Regions from separate parts of the Bacillus sp. C-3-6 genome, predicted to be linked through region 3. Evidence: riboswitches for the same ligand, from Rfam matches in the RefSeq annotation. Region 3 holds a riboswitch; each other region holds the start of a gene.

The links. A riboswitch is a leader RNA that binds a small molecule or an ion and turns the genes downstream of it on or off. The one in region 3 is predicted to bind magnesium.
Region 1: linked by a shared signal. The riboswitch ahead of ACW0JX_RS26990 (FtsW/RodA/SpoVE family cell cycle protein) and the one ahead of mgtA (magnesium-translocating P-type ATPase) in region 3 are both predicted to bind magnesium.
Region 2: linked by a shared signal. The riboswitch ahead of ACW0JX_RS08045 (P-type ATPase) and the one ahead of mgtA (magnesium-translocating P-type ATPase) in region 3 are both predicted to bind magnesium.

The regions. Positions count from the first base shown of each region.
Region 1 is NZ_JBSSBE010000002.1:33,218-39,516, reverse strand. It holds gene ACW0JX_RS27005 (Rieske 2Fe-2S domain-containing protein) at 1-881, opposite strand, end outside; gene ACW0JX_RS27000 (polysaccharide deacetylase family protein) at 1,097-1,864, opposite strand; gene ACW0JX_RS26995 (MarR family transcriptional regulator) at 2,103-2,558, shown strand; gene ACW0JX_RS26990 (FtsW/RodA/SpoVE family cell cycle protein) at 3,151-4,278, opposite strand; M-box (ykoK) riboswitch at 4,464-4,640, opposite strand; M-box (ykoK) riboswitch at 5,146-5,311, shown strand; gene mgtE (magnesium transporter) at 5,593-6,299, shown strand, end outside.
Region 2 is NZ_CM137247.1:1,541,247-1,547,545, forward strand. It holds RNA gene ssrS (6S RNA) at 1-172, shown strand, start outside; RNA gene ssrS (6S RNA) at 194-377, shown strand; gene ACW0JX_RS08025 (hypothetical protein) at 432-881, opposite strand; gene ACW0JX_RS08030 (hypothetical protein) at 965-1,276, shown strand; gene ACW0JX_RS08035 (glutathionylspermidine synthase family protein) at 1,280-2,518, shown strand; gene ACW0JX_RS08040 (DUF350 domain-containing protein) at 2,511-2,897, shown strand; M-box (ykoK) riboswitch at 3,111-3,276, shown strand; gene ACW0JX_RS08045 (P-type ATPase) at 3,612-4,337, shown strand; gene ACW0JX_RS08050 (5'-3' exonuclease) at 4,470-5,336, shown strand; gene ACW0JX_RS08055 (FbpB family small basic protein) at 5,692-5,832, shown strand; gene ACW0JX_RS08060 (acyltransferase family protein) at 6,161-6,299, shown strand, end outside.
Region 3 is NZ_CM137247.1:3,943,381-3,949,679, reverse strand. It holds gene ACW0JX_RS20165 (DNA polymerase IV) at 1-1,004, shown strand, start outside; gene ACW0JX_RS20160 (MgtC/SapB family protein) at 1,046-1,747, opposite strand; gene mgtA (magnesium-translocating P-type ATPase) at 1,821-4,526, opposite strand; M-box (ykoK) riboswitch at 4,858-5,025, opposite strand; gene ACW0JX_RS20150 (hypothetical protein) at 5,194-5,733, shown strand; gene ACW0JX_RS20145 (DUF3932 family protein) at 5,768-6,019, opposite strand; gene rnz (ribonuclease Z) at 6,209-6,299, shown strand, end outside.

The DNA of each region.
Region 1 (6,299 bases), on a different replicon from region 3:
GCCATATCTGCATGAACATGGGCTTCCATTTTTAACGCTTCTGGTATAGGCCTAGGATGTTGACTTTCTACAATAATTTGATCCTCTTTTAGTACCTTTAAACTAAATTTAGCTAAGATTTGGTCTAGTAGAGGGAAGTGCTTTAAAAATGTCCTTCCGGTATATCCCATAATTAATGTCTCTTCTTCATCAATTGGTGTAAACGTAATGTACTGAATAAATGACTCATTCTCCTGTTTTCCACTGTGAAGCATCCATTGATGTGGGAATTTGTATTCAAGGTAAGCATCACCATTTGAGAATATAAACTGATCCAGTGTTCCCTCCAGCTTATAATTGGTTGATTCAGCTTTTGTTTTTCTACCAATCGTTTTTTTATGTACATAAGCAAGGTGAACAATATCCAGCACAGATTCGATTGATCGAGTAAGGTGTGCATTCCAAGTGGCGTGGAAGGAAGAGAGTTTAAAAGGAGTGTTCTCCATTACATGAAAAGTTTGCCATTCAGGTGGAGTTTCCTCACTATCAGGGTATATCCAAATCAACCCAATCTTTTCTTTTACAGGGTATGAGAAGGTATGAGCAAATTTCGGGATAGGTTTATTGGGTTGGGATGGAATTTTTACACAAGTACCACAACTATCGAACTCCCAACCATGGTAGGGGCAGACTAGTTTACCATTTACTACTTGCCCCAGTGATAAGTCAGCGCCACGATGAGGGCAGTAAGGTGATAAAGCTTGAACTTCGCCTTTTTCATCCCGATATAATACAAAATCTTTGCCAGCAACTCTTTTTTTTACTGGAACCTTTTTTATATCTTTTGAATAACTCACAGCATACCAATTACGTGGGAATACTCTATTTATATTTAGAGTCATTTATTTTCTCCTTCTTTTTTATTATGTAGTAGATTCTAATGATGTCTACTACATATTGTCTATTCTATGCTATAAAATATTTAAATGTTCGTTTAAAATTAAGGAATCTACAGTTTAATCAAATAATTATGAAAGCCTATATAATCTCTCTAAATGTAACAAAAATGACTATAGTACAATAGATTTTAAAAAGGAGAAAGTAAATAAACCAAGATTCACTGATAAATAGGATCAAAAAGAGAGGGGATTATTTTTATAGAACGATACAGCATTTCAGATACGGTGACACATGTATAACCATTGTTTTTAAGGTGGATCAGGATGTTTTCTAATGCTTCAACTGTCTGAGATGTCTCAGAAAATTCGCTACCATTCCAATCATGAAGTAGAATGATATTTCCAGGCTTTACACCTTTTATGATATGCTTTGAAATTTTGCTAGCTGCTGGACTCCTCCAATCTTGGGGATCCTGATGCCACGACCATAAGATCACAAGTTTTCCGTTTTGTATGGCTGTATTAATAATTAAATCATTATGTAGCCCTCCAACTGGACGATACAGCGTTGGTTTATAACCAGTAATTTTCTTGATAACTTCATCCGTTTGATTTAATTCTGATGTTAATTTAGCTGCAGTAATGTTTTTATTATAAATGTGATTATAAGTATGATTAGCAATTTCGTGTCCTTCTTTTACCTCTCTTATTAAAATAGCGGGAAACCTTTTAACTTTATTACCTGCTACGAAAAAGGTTGCTTTTGCATTGTATTTGGCTAATATATCAAGTATTTGAGGGGTGAAAACAGGGTGAGGACCGTCATCAAATGTTAGTGCAACTATTTTTTCCTTTGTATTTACTTCCCAAATTACCTTCCCTGTTTTTTCATATGCCATACGACTATCTGTAAAAGCATATATGGATATTGATTTGGAACAAAGAGAAATTATAAAAAAAATGAGGAATATCGAATTTTTTTTCAAAACTAATACACTCCTATGTGATACAAGTAAGTTTAGTTTATGGAGTTATTACTAAATTATTTAATAAAAAATTTTCAAATGATAGCTTAATGGACATGTGACTAGATCCCCTTTTAGAATTAAGTAGCTTTATGTTGAATTGGGTTAATTGACTTTTCTCTGAAAGAAGTCCATGATAAAATAGTTCATTTACAAACAGTTCAACGATGAATTATATAGAGAGAGAGGAGTTACTGCAATGATACAAAAAAATCAAAGCCTTAAAATAGAGGCGGAAGTTGTACAGTCATTTGTAGCAATAAATAAAGAAATTATAAAATTTACAAATCGAAATGCCTCTAGTTTAGGATTAACAGTACAACAAATGGGGATCTTAAACACAATTTATGGAATTCCTAATATTACCCTTAAAAGTATTTCAGAACAACTTTCAGTCCCTAAGAGTACAGTGAGTGTAAATGTGGATGAATTAGTCAATCAAGGATTAATCGAGCGAAATCCCTCATCTGAAGATCGTAGGGAGATAAAATTGAAAGTAACAACGAAGGGTCTAGAAACATCAAAAAAATCTATTGAAAATTCTACTTCCTATAAAGCGATGTCATTAGCATTAGAACAACTTCAGGAAACAGAAATTCAAACATTATTGCAAATTCATAAAAATATATTAAATTCTTTACAGAAATGCAATTAAGTCACAAAAAATTATTACGTCCTTGAAATGTTAAATAACCGTATACTTTTAGCGAGATAATATGCGGCTTTGTTCTAATCTGAATTTTTTTAGCTTGTTTCTCCGAAATGCTGGCAGCACTCCATTGTTATCAGGCTAAGCTTTTAAAGCACTCTCTAAATAGAAATCTTATTTTTTTATATGCCGTGGGGAAGAATGTGTTTTTTGATTTGATAGTGATGGGGCGTATGGTAAGACTTCAGTTGTACTTACTTACAGTGGAGCTTCAGAAAAAATACGGATTTAAAAAGTTAAGGGAATTTAAATATACAAAGCCTAAATTCTCGGTGTTATAAATAAGAATTTAGGCTTTAATTATTTCTTTAAAGCGCTCTTTAATGGAATAACTAAATGCTAATTTGATTTGCTGATGAACTACAATTACATATGCTTCCTTGTACTTTAGAATACCTAGCTAAATAAAAAGGGAAGATAAACTAAAAACTGTTCGCTTGCTTCATAAGTTAAATATTTCTAGGAGAAAATCAGTATAGAATATATAATCGAAGGTTGTTAAACCGGTTTATTTAATAAGACAATATGAGTATATTAGCTATATATCCTGAGGGAGAAATCTTATTTTATTGAAAATTGAGATATTAAGCAATATTCCTATTGCTATTAAATTCACCATTAAAGAACTTCCACCAAAACTTACAAATGGAAATGGAGTACCTGTAAGAGGAAATAGTCCCGTAATACCACCTAAATTTACAACTGATTGCATACCAATCATACATCCTATACCAATTGCTATAAAACTGCCGAATGGATCTACACATAATTGTGCAATTTTTAAGGAGCGAAGTACTATAGTCAAAACTCCAACCAATAGAATAAATACACCAATAAATCCCAGTTCTTCAGAAACTATTGCCATTATAAAATCAGTGTGTGGTTCTGGAAGATAACCTGTTTTTTGTATGCTATTTCCAAATCCACGACCAATGATTCCTCCAGAGCCCATGGCAATAAAAGAGTTTACAAGCTGGTATCCATTTCCTTGCGCATCAAGAAAGGGATTGAAAATCGTAGTAATACGTGTCTTTTGAACTTCTGATAAACTATATTGAATCAAATAATATAAAATAGGTAACCATAAAATAGAACCGATGGTAGTTCTTTTGATTAGTAGATTTATATTTATTCCTGAACAAAGAAATATGCTAAAACCTATACCTAATATTAAAAGTGCAGATCCTAAATTTGGTTGTTTAAAGATAAGAAAAAAAATTGTAGCTAAAAAAAATAAAAGTTTTCCGATACCACTCCAGTTATTTTTAGCTTGTTCTTGTCGCAATGCAAAAAAACGGGCTGTTACAAGGATTGTTCCTAATTTAAGAAATTCAGCTGGCTGTATTCCAAAGATCCATGATTGAGCATTATTCACCACTTTTCCTTTCCATAAAACCATAATTAATAAAAAAGTCCCCCCAACCATAATACAGATTGAGACTATTCGTTTTTTCCATATTTCATATGGGAGTAAAGCACAAACTATTAACCCTATTGTTCCTAAAAGTAGCTTTGTTAATTGAGAATCAACAAAATGTCTACTGTTATAACCGTAATGTTGGACAGCGACAATGGAGCTCGCGCTATACATCATGATAATACCTAAAGTACAAGTTATGAATAGAGGAAGGAGCAATAGATAATCGAGTTTTAATATTTTTTTCATTTTAATATCCTCCTGATTTAAAAAAAACATAATATTCCATTTGCTTATGAATAGAATCTTGTTCTCGTCAATTATTAAATATGACTTTTGTTTGGGAAGATTCTATCGCTTACTCCCTGTTTTTTCACGCAAAAATACCCCTAGTATGTAACTAGAGGGATTCAAAATGGCATGACTAAATAAGGCTTTTCTCCCCCTAGTAGAGCTTTGGCACTATACAACGTAAAGTAATGAAAATTCATTACTTAGCTATCTTAAGAAGAGCCTTAATCCGACAATTCCTGTTCTACCCATTGGCGTCTTTCGACATTTTTGGGCAATAGCCTGTGTTTGCATAGGAGCCTCACCTAACAGGTTAAGCAATATAAATTTTATGTGTTTGTTTCGTGTAGCAAGCATAAATATATTTTTTTTGCCTGTCAAGCAACCGTATTGCTAATTTTATTTATTTTATTGCTTTATAGTCCTTTGAGAAATGATAAGAGAAAATGTATGTAATCATTCCGTATAAGTACATATTTTTGACTTGTAGTGTATCGTGTGATTAAGTAGTTTAACCACATAAATTTGATAAACAGTAAAGAAGATTTTAATTATAAAAGAAGATTTTTTTAGACTGTTCTTTTGATATAAAGAATGACTAATTATTTATCTTTTGTTATACAATTGGAATTTGATTAAAAACAATAAGTTTCATATGTTTTATAACGCTTCTTCGAATTAAATCTATTTGAATTCTATGTTTTTAAGGGGAATTTTAAATTTATAATAAAATATAATTTAATTTTCTATAAAAGATTTTTTTATGAATGGAATTGAAAGTCAGTTGACAAATATTAAATTCTGGTTTAAATTTTGAAGTAATTCAATAAACTTTGTTAGGTGAGGCTCCTGTATAGAGAAACGCTGCTGCCCAAAAATGTCGAGAGACGCCAATGGGTCAACAGGAACGGTCGGATTAAGGCCCTTCTTAATGTAGCTGGTTATAAAAACCTATGCTATACAGTGCTAAAACTCAACGAGGGAGTGGTATACGATTTGATAGAAAGGCACCTCTGTGATTTTGGCAGGGCGGTCTTAATAATCATTTATTTGTATTGTGAAAAAACCTTTACTCCTTTTTGAGTAAAGGTTTTTCTGTTTAATTTTATTTATTTTTATCTTGTCTATATTCAAAAAGGAGGTAATTCTAACTAATGAATTGATTGCAATGTAACTATTATTGCTTTAATAAAAAATTTAAGACAGATAAAATAAAACAAAACCACTCATGAAACTCTAGAGTCTCCCTTAGCAATATGAGGAGGAGTTAACATGAAGAAATTATTAAAAGAATTACTTGTAACCAAAAATAATTTGGATGCAGAGAAAGTTTTACGTCTTCCGTCGTATGATGTTGCACAAGAAGTAAAAAGATTTTCAATTGAAGATCAAATCATATTGCTAAATACGATTCCCGTATTAAAAAGCTCTAAAATTCTTCAATATATGAGTGCAGAAGAAAAATATAATATCTTAATTCACTTATCTGAAAACAAAGCTAAAAAGTTACTAAATTTACAACCGATTGATGAATTAGTAGATTTACTTCTAGCGGTTCATCCTGAAAAACAAGCTAAATTAATGGCGTATCTAGACAAAATTACAAAACATAACGTAAAAAAATTGATGAATTTCAAACCTGAAACGGCAGGAAGTCTTGTCACAAGTGATTTTGTTGCAGTTAGAGGAAATTGGTCAGTAAAAATGACATTGAAGTACATTAGGGAACATTCTGAAAATGTAGAATCAATATCTTATAGTTATGTTCTTGATAGTCATGGTTATCTTGAGGGAATCGTTTCCATACATGAGTTATTACTAGCAGCAGATGAAGAGATATTATCTACTATTATGATTCAAGAGGTAATTTCAGTACAAGCTGAAGTTGACCAGCAAGAAGTTGTAAAAAAGCTCCTGAATTATAATTTAGCAGCAATACCTGTGACAACAGCAAATAATAAAATGATTGGTATTATAAC
Region 2 (6,299 bases), 2.4 Mb from region 3:
GTGTACGTAACTTATTTATGTCTAAAACCGATGTTAGTTATACGGAAGCTCAATATTTAGCGACCATCATCAAGCCTTCCTTGTGGAGGAAGATGTACGGTAACTGTGAGGGCATCCACCTGCGAGTAGCGGGTTTTTGGACATTTACGAGGAGCGGCACGTGCGGGGGTCTTATTTCAACTAACCTTATATAAAATTCCTACGGTGTACGTAGCTTATGCATGTCTTAAACCAATAAGTTTAATATGGAAGTTCAATATTTAAATGTAGCTAACATGCCATCTTTTTAAGAAGGAAGTTACAAACATTTGTGAGAGCATCCACCTGTGAGAGCAGGTTTATGGACATCTAGAGAGAACGGCATATGTGGGGCTATATAAAAACCTTACGTTTTATACGTAAGGTTTTTTTGTTGCATAGATATATCAATATTATCTTGATTCACCTGTGAAGTTTCCGTAATAAATGTAGCACTTTCTGTCTTCATCAATCCCTCTTGAATCCAAGGAGAATTCCATAGACATGCCGTCTCGCTGAATATATATAATATCTGAATGAAGAGATGGTAAAATTTCTTCGTAGTTCCATACATCTTGACTATCTACTAAGCTTGAACTCGTTTCACTTAGTTCTCTAATTTCAAAACCGATGTGGGAGTATGTAGGGTCTGAAGGGTCATTGACGAAAACTTCTTTTTGAATATAAATAACCGCTGTTCCGTCTGGATCAACCGAAGTTGCAGTAACAACATAAGTATTTTTCTCTTTAATAAAATATTCACAAGTCATGCGTGCGATAATTTCAGAATTAGAAATATTGGCGTAGTTCCATAAAGCAGGATACCCTTTCGTTTCATCATTAAGTCGATATTCTAAGCGCATTTAATCCCTCTTCTTCCTTTTTCTTCTACTTTATCATGCCATCCTATATAATAGGAATAGAATTTAAAAAGGGGAGTGCGAAGGTGACAAAAACGAAATGGCTAGTAGGTGGTGTCGTAACATCTTTAATGACTGGCACTTTATTTGGCTGCGCACAAGATCTTCCCCCAAAACCGAATGATAATAGTTGTTCTGATTGGGATTGGGATGATGAACTTGGGGTATGGCAGTGTGATGATAGTAGTTCAGGTTATCGTGGGCATTATTTCTATGGTGGGCGATACTATCAAAATAAGTCCACCTTTAAAAATTCATCGGCGTTTAAATCGTATCAATCGTCTGCTGAATTTAAAGGTGGAATTGGAAGCGGTTCAAAGGGAGGATTTGGGGGCTAAAATATGTCGCAATACATAAGAAATCGAAAAGAATTTTATTTAAAATATCCGAATTTTTGGTCGGATTTATATGAATGTGAGTATAGTTTGTTTCATGTTTTTTCTATAACAAATCAGACTTTGGACCAATTACACTTAGCGACTGAACGAATGGGGAAAATATTTTTTAAGACTGCTAGACTGCTGCGTAATTTAAGTGACGAACAGCTTCTAGATCTTGGCTTTCCATCCGCGAGTTTATCATTCATTAGAATGAAAGGGCTTTATCCTGAATCTGTAATTTCGCGATTTGATTTTGCTGTAACAGAGGATAATAAAATCAAAATGCTTGAGTTTAATAGTGATACACCAACTTTTATTGTGGAATGTTTTCGAATGAATGGGAAAGTATGTGAAAATCTAGGCTATGATGATCCAAACTCGGATCAAGAACGATTGCTATCTTCTGGTGTAACGAAAGCAGTAATGGAAGCGACAAAGGGATTAGATAATCCAAATGTTGTTTTTACAGCACATCATGAACATATCGAGGATTGGAATACCACTATGTATTTAAGTCAGCTATGCCATGTTGAAAATAAAGTAGTGCCAATGTCAGAACTTAGAATTACAAAGGATGCTCTAGTCGATAAAGATGGGGCGAAGATTGATGTTTTATATCGCCAAACATATCCGATAGAAGATTTAATTGAGGATCAAGATCCTGAAACAGGAGATTTGGTAGGTGTGGAACTGTTACAACTTGTAAAAGCCGGAAAGCTTTTTATAATAAATCCTTTGTCAGCATTTTTACTTCAGCCAAAATCAATTCAGTGCCTTATTTGGGGGTTAGCAGAAGAAGAGGTCTTTTATACAAATGAGGAACAACAGTGGATTAAAGAATATATGTTACCTACATATTTAGAACCAGATTTATTTTTAGGAAAAGGTTCTTTCGTTCAAAAACCTTCATTTGGGAGAGAAGGAGATACAATTACGATTCGCGATAAAGACGAAAATATTATGCTTCAAAATGCATACGAAACGTATAAAGCGTCACTGCCGATATTTCAAAAGTATACCGAACTGCCAGTCGTATCCTTGGAAACAGAAAAAGGGATCGAGAAACTGTCATATGTGTTTGGTTCGTTTTTAATTGCTGGAAAAGCGAGTAGTATCGGTATTCGTGCGGGAGAAAAGATTACAGGAAATGAATCGTACTATTTACCGGTAGGTATAAAAAGGAGGGGGAAAAATGATTAATTTTTTATTATATTTAGCAGTAACACTCGGCCTTTTATGTATAGGTCTGTTCTTGATGGAAGTGACAACGAAAGTAAAGGAATTTAAGTTAATGGCTCAAGGAAATAAGGCGGTAAGCTATGTGCTTGGAGGACGATTACTTGGGTTAGCTGTTGTTTTATATTCGACAGCAGCTAATTCAATTTCACTTCTTGATATGATTTCGTGGGGAGCAGTTGGGATTTTGGCTCAAATTATCGTCTTTTATTTAGCTGAGTGGCTTACACCACGCTTTAATATAAACAAAAGTCTCGAAGAAGATAATCAAGCAGTCGGTCTTTTTCTTATGTTTTTATCGCTTTCGATTGGGATTGTAATCGCTGGTTGTATAACTTATTAAAAACTTTACGTTTAAACGTAAAGTTTTTAATTTTATCCCGCTATTTGCCGGGCAGCCCGATTGGTGAGGGCTAATAATCAGTGGGGGATGAACAAAACCCCCACTGATTAAAGTTTCACTTTATATACGTTAGTTTGCCATACCTTTTGAAAAAATTGTAGGCTACGGTTGACATCTATTTTAAATAAGAGTAACATTTTCAATGTAATGAAAATAAGTCTCTGTTAGGTGAGGCTCCTGTATAGAGAAATGCTACTGCCCAAAAATGTCGAGAGACGCCAATGGGTCAACAGGAATGATCGAATTAAGGTTTTTCTTAACGTAGCTGGTAATGTACCTATGCTATACAGTGCTAAAACTCGGCGAGGGAGAGGTCCGTAGATTTCTAATTATATTAGAAATCGTTTATTTGTGTATGTAATGGCCACTACTCTCTTAAGGGTAGGGGTCTTTTTTGTTACCAAGCTATGAGTAATTTCATAGTATAAACTATAAAATTAAACGAGGAGGTGAGGAGCATGTCAAATTCTGACTCGGTTCCGTTACCCATATACTTCAAATCAAAAATATATGATGTAGGCAGGAAACGATTTGTTCCTCCCTCTATATTTATCACAATGTAGCGTTTATAAAGCGCTAGACACTTTCACAGTAAAGTGGATAAATTGAGAAACAAAGCGTTTCTTCCTATGTTGTAAAGGAGGAGACGATAATATGTTATATGCAAACAAAACTGTGGGTAACACGTCATATAAACTAAATAAAAAATCAATAAAAGAACAAACAATGCTCCAAAAAAATAAAGATTTATTAATTGAAATTGCAACAAGAGATGTAAAATCTGTATTTGCATATTTTAAAACAACAAGAGACGGACTATCAATGAAAGAGGCGCAAAAACGTATTCAAGTATATGGCCGAAATGAACTAACTTCAAAAAGAGCAATTCTTGCAGAAGTAATGATGAAGCTTGGTGGCATGATTCCAGGTTTTTCAAAACAACGTGTGTGTGATGAATTACAACGTGAAACGATTACTGTATCTAGAGTAGAATGTTCTAGTAGTACAGGGCTAAATAGTGAACTGAAAATGATGGAGATACCAGTGCAAGAACTTGTACCTGGAGATATGATTTTTCTTTCGGCTGGAGATGCTGTGCCAGCTGATGTACGTATTATTTATGCAGATGATTTATTAGTGAATGAGTCTGTGTTAACGGGAAACGAAGCGAGTATAGAGAAGTTTGAAAGCTGCTATCACCTTGAACGTAAACGATTTATTCCATTAAAACGGATGAAAGATTATAATCCACTTGAGCTTGAAAATGTATGTTTTAAAGGTTCACATATCGTTAGTGGAAGTGCAAAGGCTGTCGTTGTTTCTACTGGAAAAAATACGTATTCAGGCATATTGCATACTTGTTGTAGTAGAACGTCTTAATGTGTTAATGGTGCTAAATATACAAAAACAATGTATAATAGACAAAGTTGAGCAAAAACGTAGAATGGTAATCTATTTATATAACCTTACGTGATAACGTGAGGTTATTATTTTTTTAATAGGAGAGGAATTATGAAAAAAGTATTATTAGTTGATGGTATGGCACTATTATTTCGTGCTTTTTACGCAACAAGTGTCTACGGACAATTTATGAAACGACAAGATGGAACCCCTACGAATGGGATTCATGGTTATATGAAACACTTGTTAACAGCTACGCAAGCGATTGAACCAACACATATCGTTACATGCTGGGATATGGGAAGTACGACATTTAGAACAGAATCGTTCTCGAATTATAAAGCAAATCGTGCAGCGCCACCAGAAGAATTAATTCCTCAATTTGATTTAGTACAAGAAATGACTGCGAAATTATCCATTCCAGTTATCGGTATGAAAGGCTACGAAGCGGACGATTGTATCGGTACGCTTGCAAAACAATACTGCAATGAAGCTGAAGTTTATATTTTAACTGGTGATACAGATTTACTTCAACTTGTTGATAAGAACGTTACGGTTATGCTTCTGCGTAAAGGAATTGGAAATTACGAATATTACACACCGGAGAAAATCATGGAAGAAAAAGGTGTAGAGCCGTGGCAAATCGTCCATGCAAAAGCTTTCATGGGAGATACAAGTGATAATTATCCAGGTGTAAAAGGTATCGGTGAAAAAACAGCGTATAAGCTTATTCAAGAGCACGGAACAGTATCCGCTGTACTAGAAAATGTAGAATCATTAACAAAAGCGCAGCGTACGAAGATTGAAAGTGATTTAGAGAACTTAAATATTTCGTTGCAATTAGCACAAATTCACTGTGAAGTTCCAATTTCATGTTTACTAGAAGAGGGATTACACACAATGGATGAAGAAAAACTTAGATTTGTTTGTGAAGAAATGAATTGGGGAAGACCTGAAATATTAATAAATATGCTATAAATAGTTTGGAAAGAGGGATGTTGCATAAGTCGAAATTTGACTTGGTGACACCTTCTTTTTGTTTTTGTAAACAGTATTATAGTAAATAAAATTATGTCGAACTCAATTTTAAATATATAAATGTTTCGACAAGATATAATGATAAAAGTTGATGGGAATAGTAATTTTTATAATGAAGTGAATTAATTTCAACATAGTTTTAGAGAGTCTTTTTTTCATGTTCACAAAGTTGTCAGAAAATAAATGGAATTTTCATATGAAGTTCAAATAGAATTCACAACAATCAATTATTATAAGGACACACAGATAATTCTTTATCTTTTATATAAACCATCCCCCAAGGAGGACAATGAAAATGAGAAAAAAAGTGAGAAAATCTTTTAAACAATTATTAATTGAAAATAAACAATCACTATTAAATAATAAAGAAAATATGAAAGAAATTGAAGAGAGAATTGAGAAACGACATGTAGCATATAGTGGTGCTAGTAATTAAATAAAATAAAAAAGATAGCCTATGTAGGCTATCTTTTTTATTTTATATTGAAAAAACGCTATTCATCTCTTTAATTTTGTAAATATGCAAGAAATTTTTATAGTGTTTTTCTATCAATATTACTCATTTTTCGAGGTTGAAATTGGTATATACCAATTTTTGAGATTCGCTATTCATAATATTACAAAAAATGTTACAATACACTCAAATTTATACTATAAAATCATTTTAATATGAAAAATTGGAATGAAAAGAAAGGAGAGGAATATGAATAAAGATGTCGCTTTGAAATGATTATTATCATTTCATTAGGAGTTGATGTAAAAAGATGAAGAGATACGAGGAATTGGATTCTATAAGAGGGATTTCTTCATTAATAGTAATGATCGGTCATCATTTAATGATTTTTTCAGCATTTCAAAATTACAGCTATGAAGATAATAAACCATTTGTTGTGTATCTATTAA
Region 3 (6,299 bases):
TTGTAAGGCGTCCTAATTTCACATTATATCGCGAAGCTTCATTTCAAATGTTTCAAGTCCTTTCCCGTTTTACAGAAAAGATACAACCAGTCTCAATAGATGAAGGATATTTAGATATTACAGATTGCTACGCACTTGGTTCTCCTCTTGAAATAGCAAAGATGATTCAACAAGCACTATTAACAGAGTTGCAGCTTCCGTGTAGTATTGGAATCGCTCCAAATCTTTTCCTAGCAAAGACCGCTTCAGATATGAAAAAACCACTTGGTATTACCGTGCTTCGAAAACGCGATATTCCAGAACTGATTTGGCCACGTCCAGTTGGAGCAATGCATGGAATTGGTGAGAAAACAGCTGAAAAATTAAATGATATTCATATACAGACAATTGAACAGTTGGCAAAGGGAGACGAGCATATCATTCGCGCTAAAATTGGCAAGCACGGTGTTGATTTGCAAAGGCGTGCAAAGGGTATAGATGATAGGGAAGTGGATCCGAGTCAAATGGGACAGCATAAAAGTGTCGGTAACTCGATGACTTTTTCAAAGGATATGGATGAAGAGAAAGAATTACTTGATATGTTAGAACGTTTATCAAAGTCAGTGAGTAAAAGGTTACAAAAGCGAACCCTTGTCAGCTATAATATTCAAATTATGATTAAATACCATGATAGGCGAACAGTAACACGGAGTAAGCAATTGAAAAATGCGATTTGGGAAGAACGCGATATTTTTCAAGCAGCATCCCGTTTATGGAAGCAACATTGGGATGGTGATTCCGTTCGTTTACTAGGTGTTACAGCTACTGAAATAGAGTGGAAGACAGAATCGGTGAAACAATTAGATTTGTTTTCATTTGAAGAGGATGCAAAAAAAGAACCGCTACTTGCTGTCATTGATCAAATTAATGATAAGTATGGAACACCACTTTTACAACGAGGTAGTCAACTATTACGTAAGCAAGAGAAGTCGTTTCAACAAAAGTTAGAAAATAAATTTATGTAGAAGGTGTCATGAAGTAGTAAAAATCATGACACCTTTCCTATTTAACTCGCTTCTAAATCTAAAGAAGTCTTCCATCCAGCTCCAGTAACGCCAGATTCTAATAGCATTCTACTTACTATTTTTTCAATTAAGATAGCTGCATTTGTCTTGCAATGTAATGTAGCCTGTATACAAACTTTTTGATTAGAATCTACATCTTCACTATACAACTCTTTTAAACTGAGCCCTTCTGTACTTACCATATGCATAAGTAAAAAACGAATATGTGCTTCATTTTCTTCTGAACAAGTAAGGGAAAGTAAGTAGTTCGTTTGTTCAGGTGATTCTTCTTTTGATTTTTTATTCATAAAAAGAGCAATTGGACGAAGAAGTATATTTGCTAGTAACACGCCGGCTGCACCTAATATAGCTGCAACGAGGAAACCGGCGCCTGTAAGAGTACCGACAGCAGCTGCACACCATAAAGTAGCTGCCGTATTTAGCCCTCTAATACTAAAACCATCGCGGATAATAACGCCACCCCCTAAAAAACCAATGCCACTAACGACTTGAGCAGCAATGCGTGAGGGGCTAGCATCATGATCAAGCATGACGGATAATAAAACAAATATACAGGCACCAAGTGATACGAGAGCATTTGTCCGCAGCCCGGCCATTCGGTGTCTCCATTGCCTTTCCATTCCGATGCAAGCACCTACAATAATTGCGATAACTAATCTGAATACAATGTCGTACCATACCATCATGGTCACCTCCATATATAAGTATCTGTTATGTCTTTTAGAATGAGCGGGGAATACCCACTCATTCTTATTTTTACAACCAGCTATGAAACTTTTTAATATAAAGCTTTTTCAGGAATTGTGTTAAAAAAGCGTAGCCTAATAGTATTCCTACTAACCAAGGGAAGTAGCTAAGTGGCAATGCTTGTAAACCAACGGCTGCACCAAGTGGTGAGAATGGAATATAAATCCCGATTGCCATAATAAGAGCGGTTAATAAAACGACTGGTGTTGATGCAGCGCTTTGAATAAATGGAATCTTCTGTGTTCGTATCATGTGAACAATTAAAGTTTGTGTTAACAATCCAACCACAAACCAACCGGACTGGAATAATGATTGCTCGCTCGGTGTATTTGCGCCAAATACATTCCACATGACTACGTATGTGATAATATCAAATATGGAACTAATTGGGCCGATACAAATAATGAAGTTTCGTAAGTTTGCAGTATCCCATTTTCGTGGTTTTTCTAGAAACTCTTTATCCATTTTGTCCCATGGAATAGAAAGTTGTGAAATATCATAAAGTAAGTTTTGAATTAAAAGATGAATGGCAAGCATCGGTAAAAAAGGAATGAAAGCACTTGCTACTAACACGCTAAACACATTACCGAAGTTAGAGCTAGCTGTCATCTTAATATATTTTAAAATATTTCCGAATGTAGTACGTCCTTCTAAAATCCCGGCTTCTAATATAGTTAAACTTTTTTCGAGTAGAATAATATCAGAAGCTTCTTTCGCAATATCAGTAGCAGTATCAACAGATATTCCGACATCAGCTTCACGTAATGCTACAGCATCGTTAATGCCATCTCCCATGTAACCTACAGTGTGTCCGTTTCCTTGTAATGCGTGTATAATGCGAGATTTTTGCATTGGATTAAGCTTCGCAAATACAGTCGTTTCTTCAGCAAGTTTTGCTAATGCTTTATCTGGTAAAGAATCAATCTCGTAACCGAGGATTGGTTCGCCGATATCTAATCCAACTTCTTTACAAACTTTTCGTGTAACAATTTCGTTATCGCCAGTTAAAATTTTTACTTGTACACCATGCTTTTGTAATGCTTGAATTGCAGCTGCTGCAGATGGTTTCGGTGGATCTAAAAAGCCGATATATCCAGCGAGAATCATATCAGTTTCGTCTTTTACTGCGTACTCTTTATCATTTATGTTTCTATCTTTTTTATAAGCCACAGCAATAACCCGCATACCTTCACTATTCAATGTCTCGCTTAGTTTTTTGACATTTGAGCGTATTTCCTCAGTGAGTGTAACGATTTTTTTATCCACTTCAGTGTAGTTGCAAATTGATAAAATTTCTTCTACGGCACCTTTACAAACCATTGTATGTTCACCTGAAATATCTTTTACGATGACTGACATACGCCGGCGGGCGAAATCGAATGGAATTTCATCTAGCTTTTGAAAAGCTGATGGGTCAAATGTATTGTTTTCCTCTGTATGCTTAATAACAGCTTTATCTATTAAGTTTTTCAATCCAGTTTGATAGAAACTATTTAAATAGGCAAATTGCAAGACGCGATTGCATTTATTTCCATTAGGATCTAAGTGACGAACAAGGATAACGTTATCTTCTGTTAAAGTTCCGGTTTTATCTGTACAAAGAATATTCATAGCACCTAAGTTTTGAATAGAATTTAGGTGCTTCACAATTACTTTTTGTTTAGACATGTTAACGGCACCTTTAGCTAAATTAGCAGTTACAATCATTGGCAACATTTCAGGTGTAAGGCCAACAGCCACGGCAATAGCGAAGAAGAAAGCTTCTTGCCAATCTCCTTTTGTGAATCCGTTAATGAGAAGGACAATAGGCGCCATAATAAGCATGAATGTAATTAAGAGCCAGCTTACTTTGTTTACACCTTTATCAAAGCTTGTTTCTACCCGCTTTCCGATTACCTTATTTGCTAAAGAGCCGAAATACGTATCAGTACTTGTTGAGATGACAACAGCTTTTGCGCTACCACTTACAATATTTGTTCCCATGAAGCAAAGGTTTTCCATATCGAGTGGATTGTAATTTTTTTTCATGTTTTTCGGTAAGATATGCTTATTTTCTGTATGGTAGCAGTTTTCGTATTTTTCTACAGGAAGTGCTTCCCCTGTTAAAGAAGATTGATTAACAAATAAATCTTTAGCGGATACAATACGCACATCGGCTGGAACGATATCACCTGCTGAAAGGGAAATAATATCGCCAGGTACAAGTTCCTCAATTGGAATTTCTGTTGTGTAATTTCGATTTAAATTCGTTACATTTTTTATTTCATGTACAAATCCATTTATTCTAAATACGCTCGCAGTTGTTCGAACCATAGCTTTTAACTTATCGGCAGCTTTTTGAGAACGAAATTCTTGGGAAAATCGAATCGTTGCACTAAGTAGGACCATTACAGATACGACAATTGTTCCTTGCATATCATCCGTGAAAAAGGAGAGTGCTCCAAGAGCTAATAAAACGAAAATAAATGGATTTTTAAATGCTAACAGAAGCTGAATGTACCACGGTGCCATTTTATTATGAGCTATTTCGTTCGGGCCATATAAAGAAAGTCTACGAGACGCTTCTTGTTTAGATAATCCATCTTGAGATGTTTCTAAAAGTTTTAACGCAGAGCTTATATCTTGTGTTGCAACCTCCACTAATAATTCGTTATTTGTTTTCATGCTATCTTGCTCATAAGCATGCTTTGTTTCTTGTCTTTGTAAATTAAACATCGGTAGTTCCTCCTCTGTCATGAAGGAGGAAACAATCTGTTACCTAACTATTTGAAATGGTGAGGAACAGTTTCTTTCCTACCTACATGATGAAATATGAATGTAAAACGTATGGGTATCTGGGCCGAATCATCAATTGCCAACTGTTCCTCACCTCCGTACAATTTAGTAGTTTCTGAATATGCTATGTTTGTTTCATAGTAAGGTGCATATAGACGTAAAAAGACCTTTACTCAAAACGAGTAAAGGTCTGAATTCGCAGTTAAAAGAGTCCACAACAAAGACTGCTAGTAGACATAAATAAAAACAGTTTTTGTGTATGACAAAATACATGCACCTCTCCCTCGTTGAGTTTTAGCACTGTATAGCATAGGTACTGAAACCAGCTACGTTAAAAAAGGCCTTCATTCCGACCTTTCCTGTTGACCCATTGGCGTCTCTCGACATTTTTGGGCAGCAGCGTTTCTCTATACAGGAGCCTCACCTAACAGAGACCATATTCAATTACATGTTGAATGTTAGCACTGTAAAATCGTAGTGTCAATATCTTTTTTATCTGTGTTTTTAAAATATTAAATGGATTTATAATAGATATATGGGATGAAATGCATGATATTAATTATAAATAATGTGGAAAATAAATATTTTTATAAAAGGGGAATTTGTAATGGTACCACAAAATTTTATTATAAATATTGAGAATCAAAAGTGGTTGTTTAATGAGCAGGAAGATTTATGTTCTCACGGGGAAATTTATTTAAATGTGGATGGAACGATTATTACACAAACAGGTATGGATGAGGAATGGGGAATAAGTGAATCAGCTTTAGCTCTGTTACGAACTTTAGATAAAGAATATATTTGTGATATTGAAAATGAAGAGGGGCTTATTTTGCACGGATGTGGCACTATGCCCATGTTAGGATGCCCAATTTTAATTCATTGGACTATAAACCATATAGGTGAAAATGTGGTTTTAAAGGATTTTGTCAAAGTTATTTCTACTGATCAAAAGGCTATATACTATGAAGGGCTTCATATAGAAGTAAATGAAAATGAATATAGAAAACAAATTGTTTCTTTTGCGCTACAAGCAAAAGAATTATTCAATAAATCAAGTGAAAAGATAATTTTAGATGAGTTTGATCAAAGTATGTATACAGACTTTTGGACGGAATATAATCATTTGCTAAATAAGTATAAATAAAAAAGCACTGTAACCAGTGCTTTTTTATTATAGATTACGAGATGGTAGGGTTTTCAAAAATAACAATCTCTGAACTGTTTGTAGTTGAAACGCGTTGGGCGTAATATGTTAAAGCTGAAGAAATATATGCTGGTAACGTATCATTTGTATGTGATGTTGTATATTCATGGATTAATTCCTTTAAAGTTGTCCATTCTAATTGTGCTGGGTGATCAGACACGAAAGAACTTACCCAGCGATCAAATGAAGATGAAAAATCAGTTTGTAAACGAAATACTTCTTTCATAATAAAACGCTCCCTTAAAATGTAGTATAATCATTTTAACACAAAACACGAACGATTGCTAAATTTTTTAAGTATAATGTTCGTGTTATATAGTTGTCTAGATGATTGGTTATGTAAATTCAATTTGCCATTTGAAATAACATTCCGTAAGATGAGAGATAGAGTATATTTAGAGCTGGAGGAAAGAAAGTGGAATTTGTATTTTTAGGAACTGGTGCAGGTGTTCCTTCAAAAGGAAGGAACGTTTCAGCAATTGCTTTACAATTGTTAGAAGAACGAG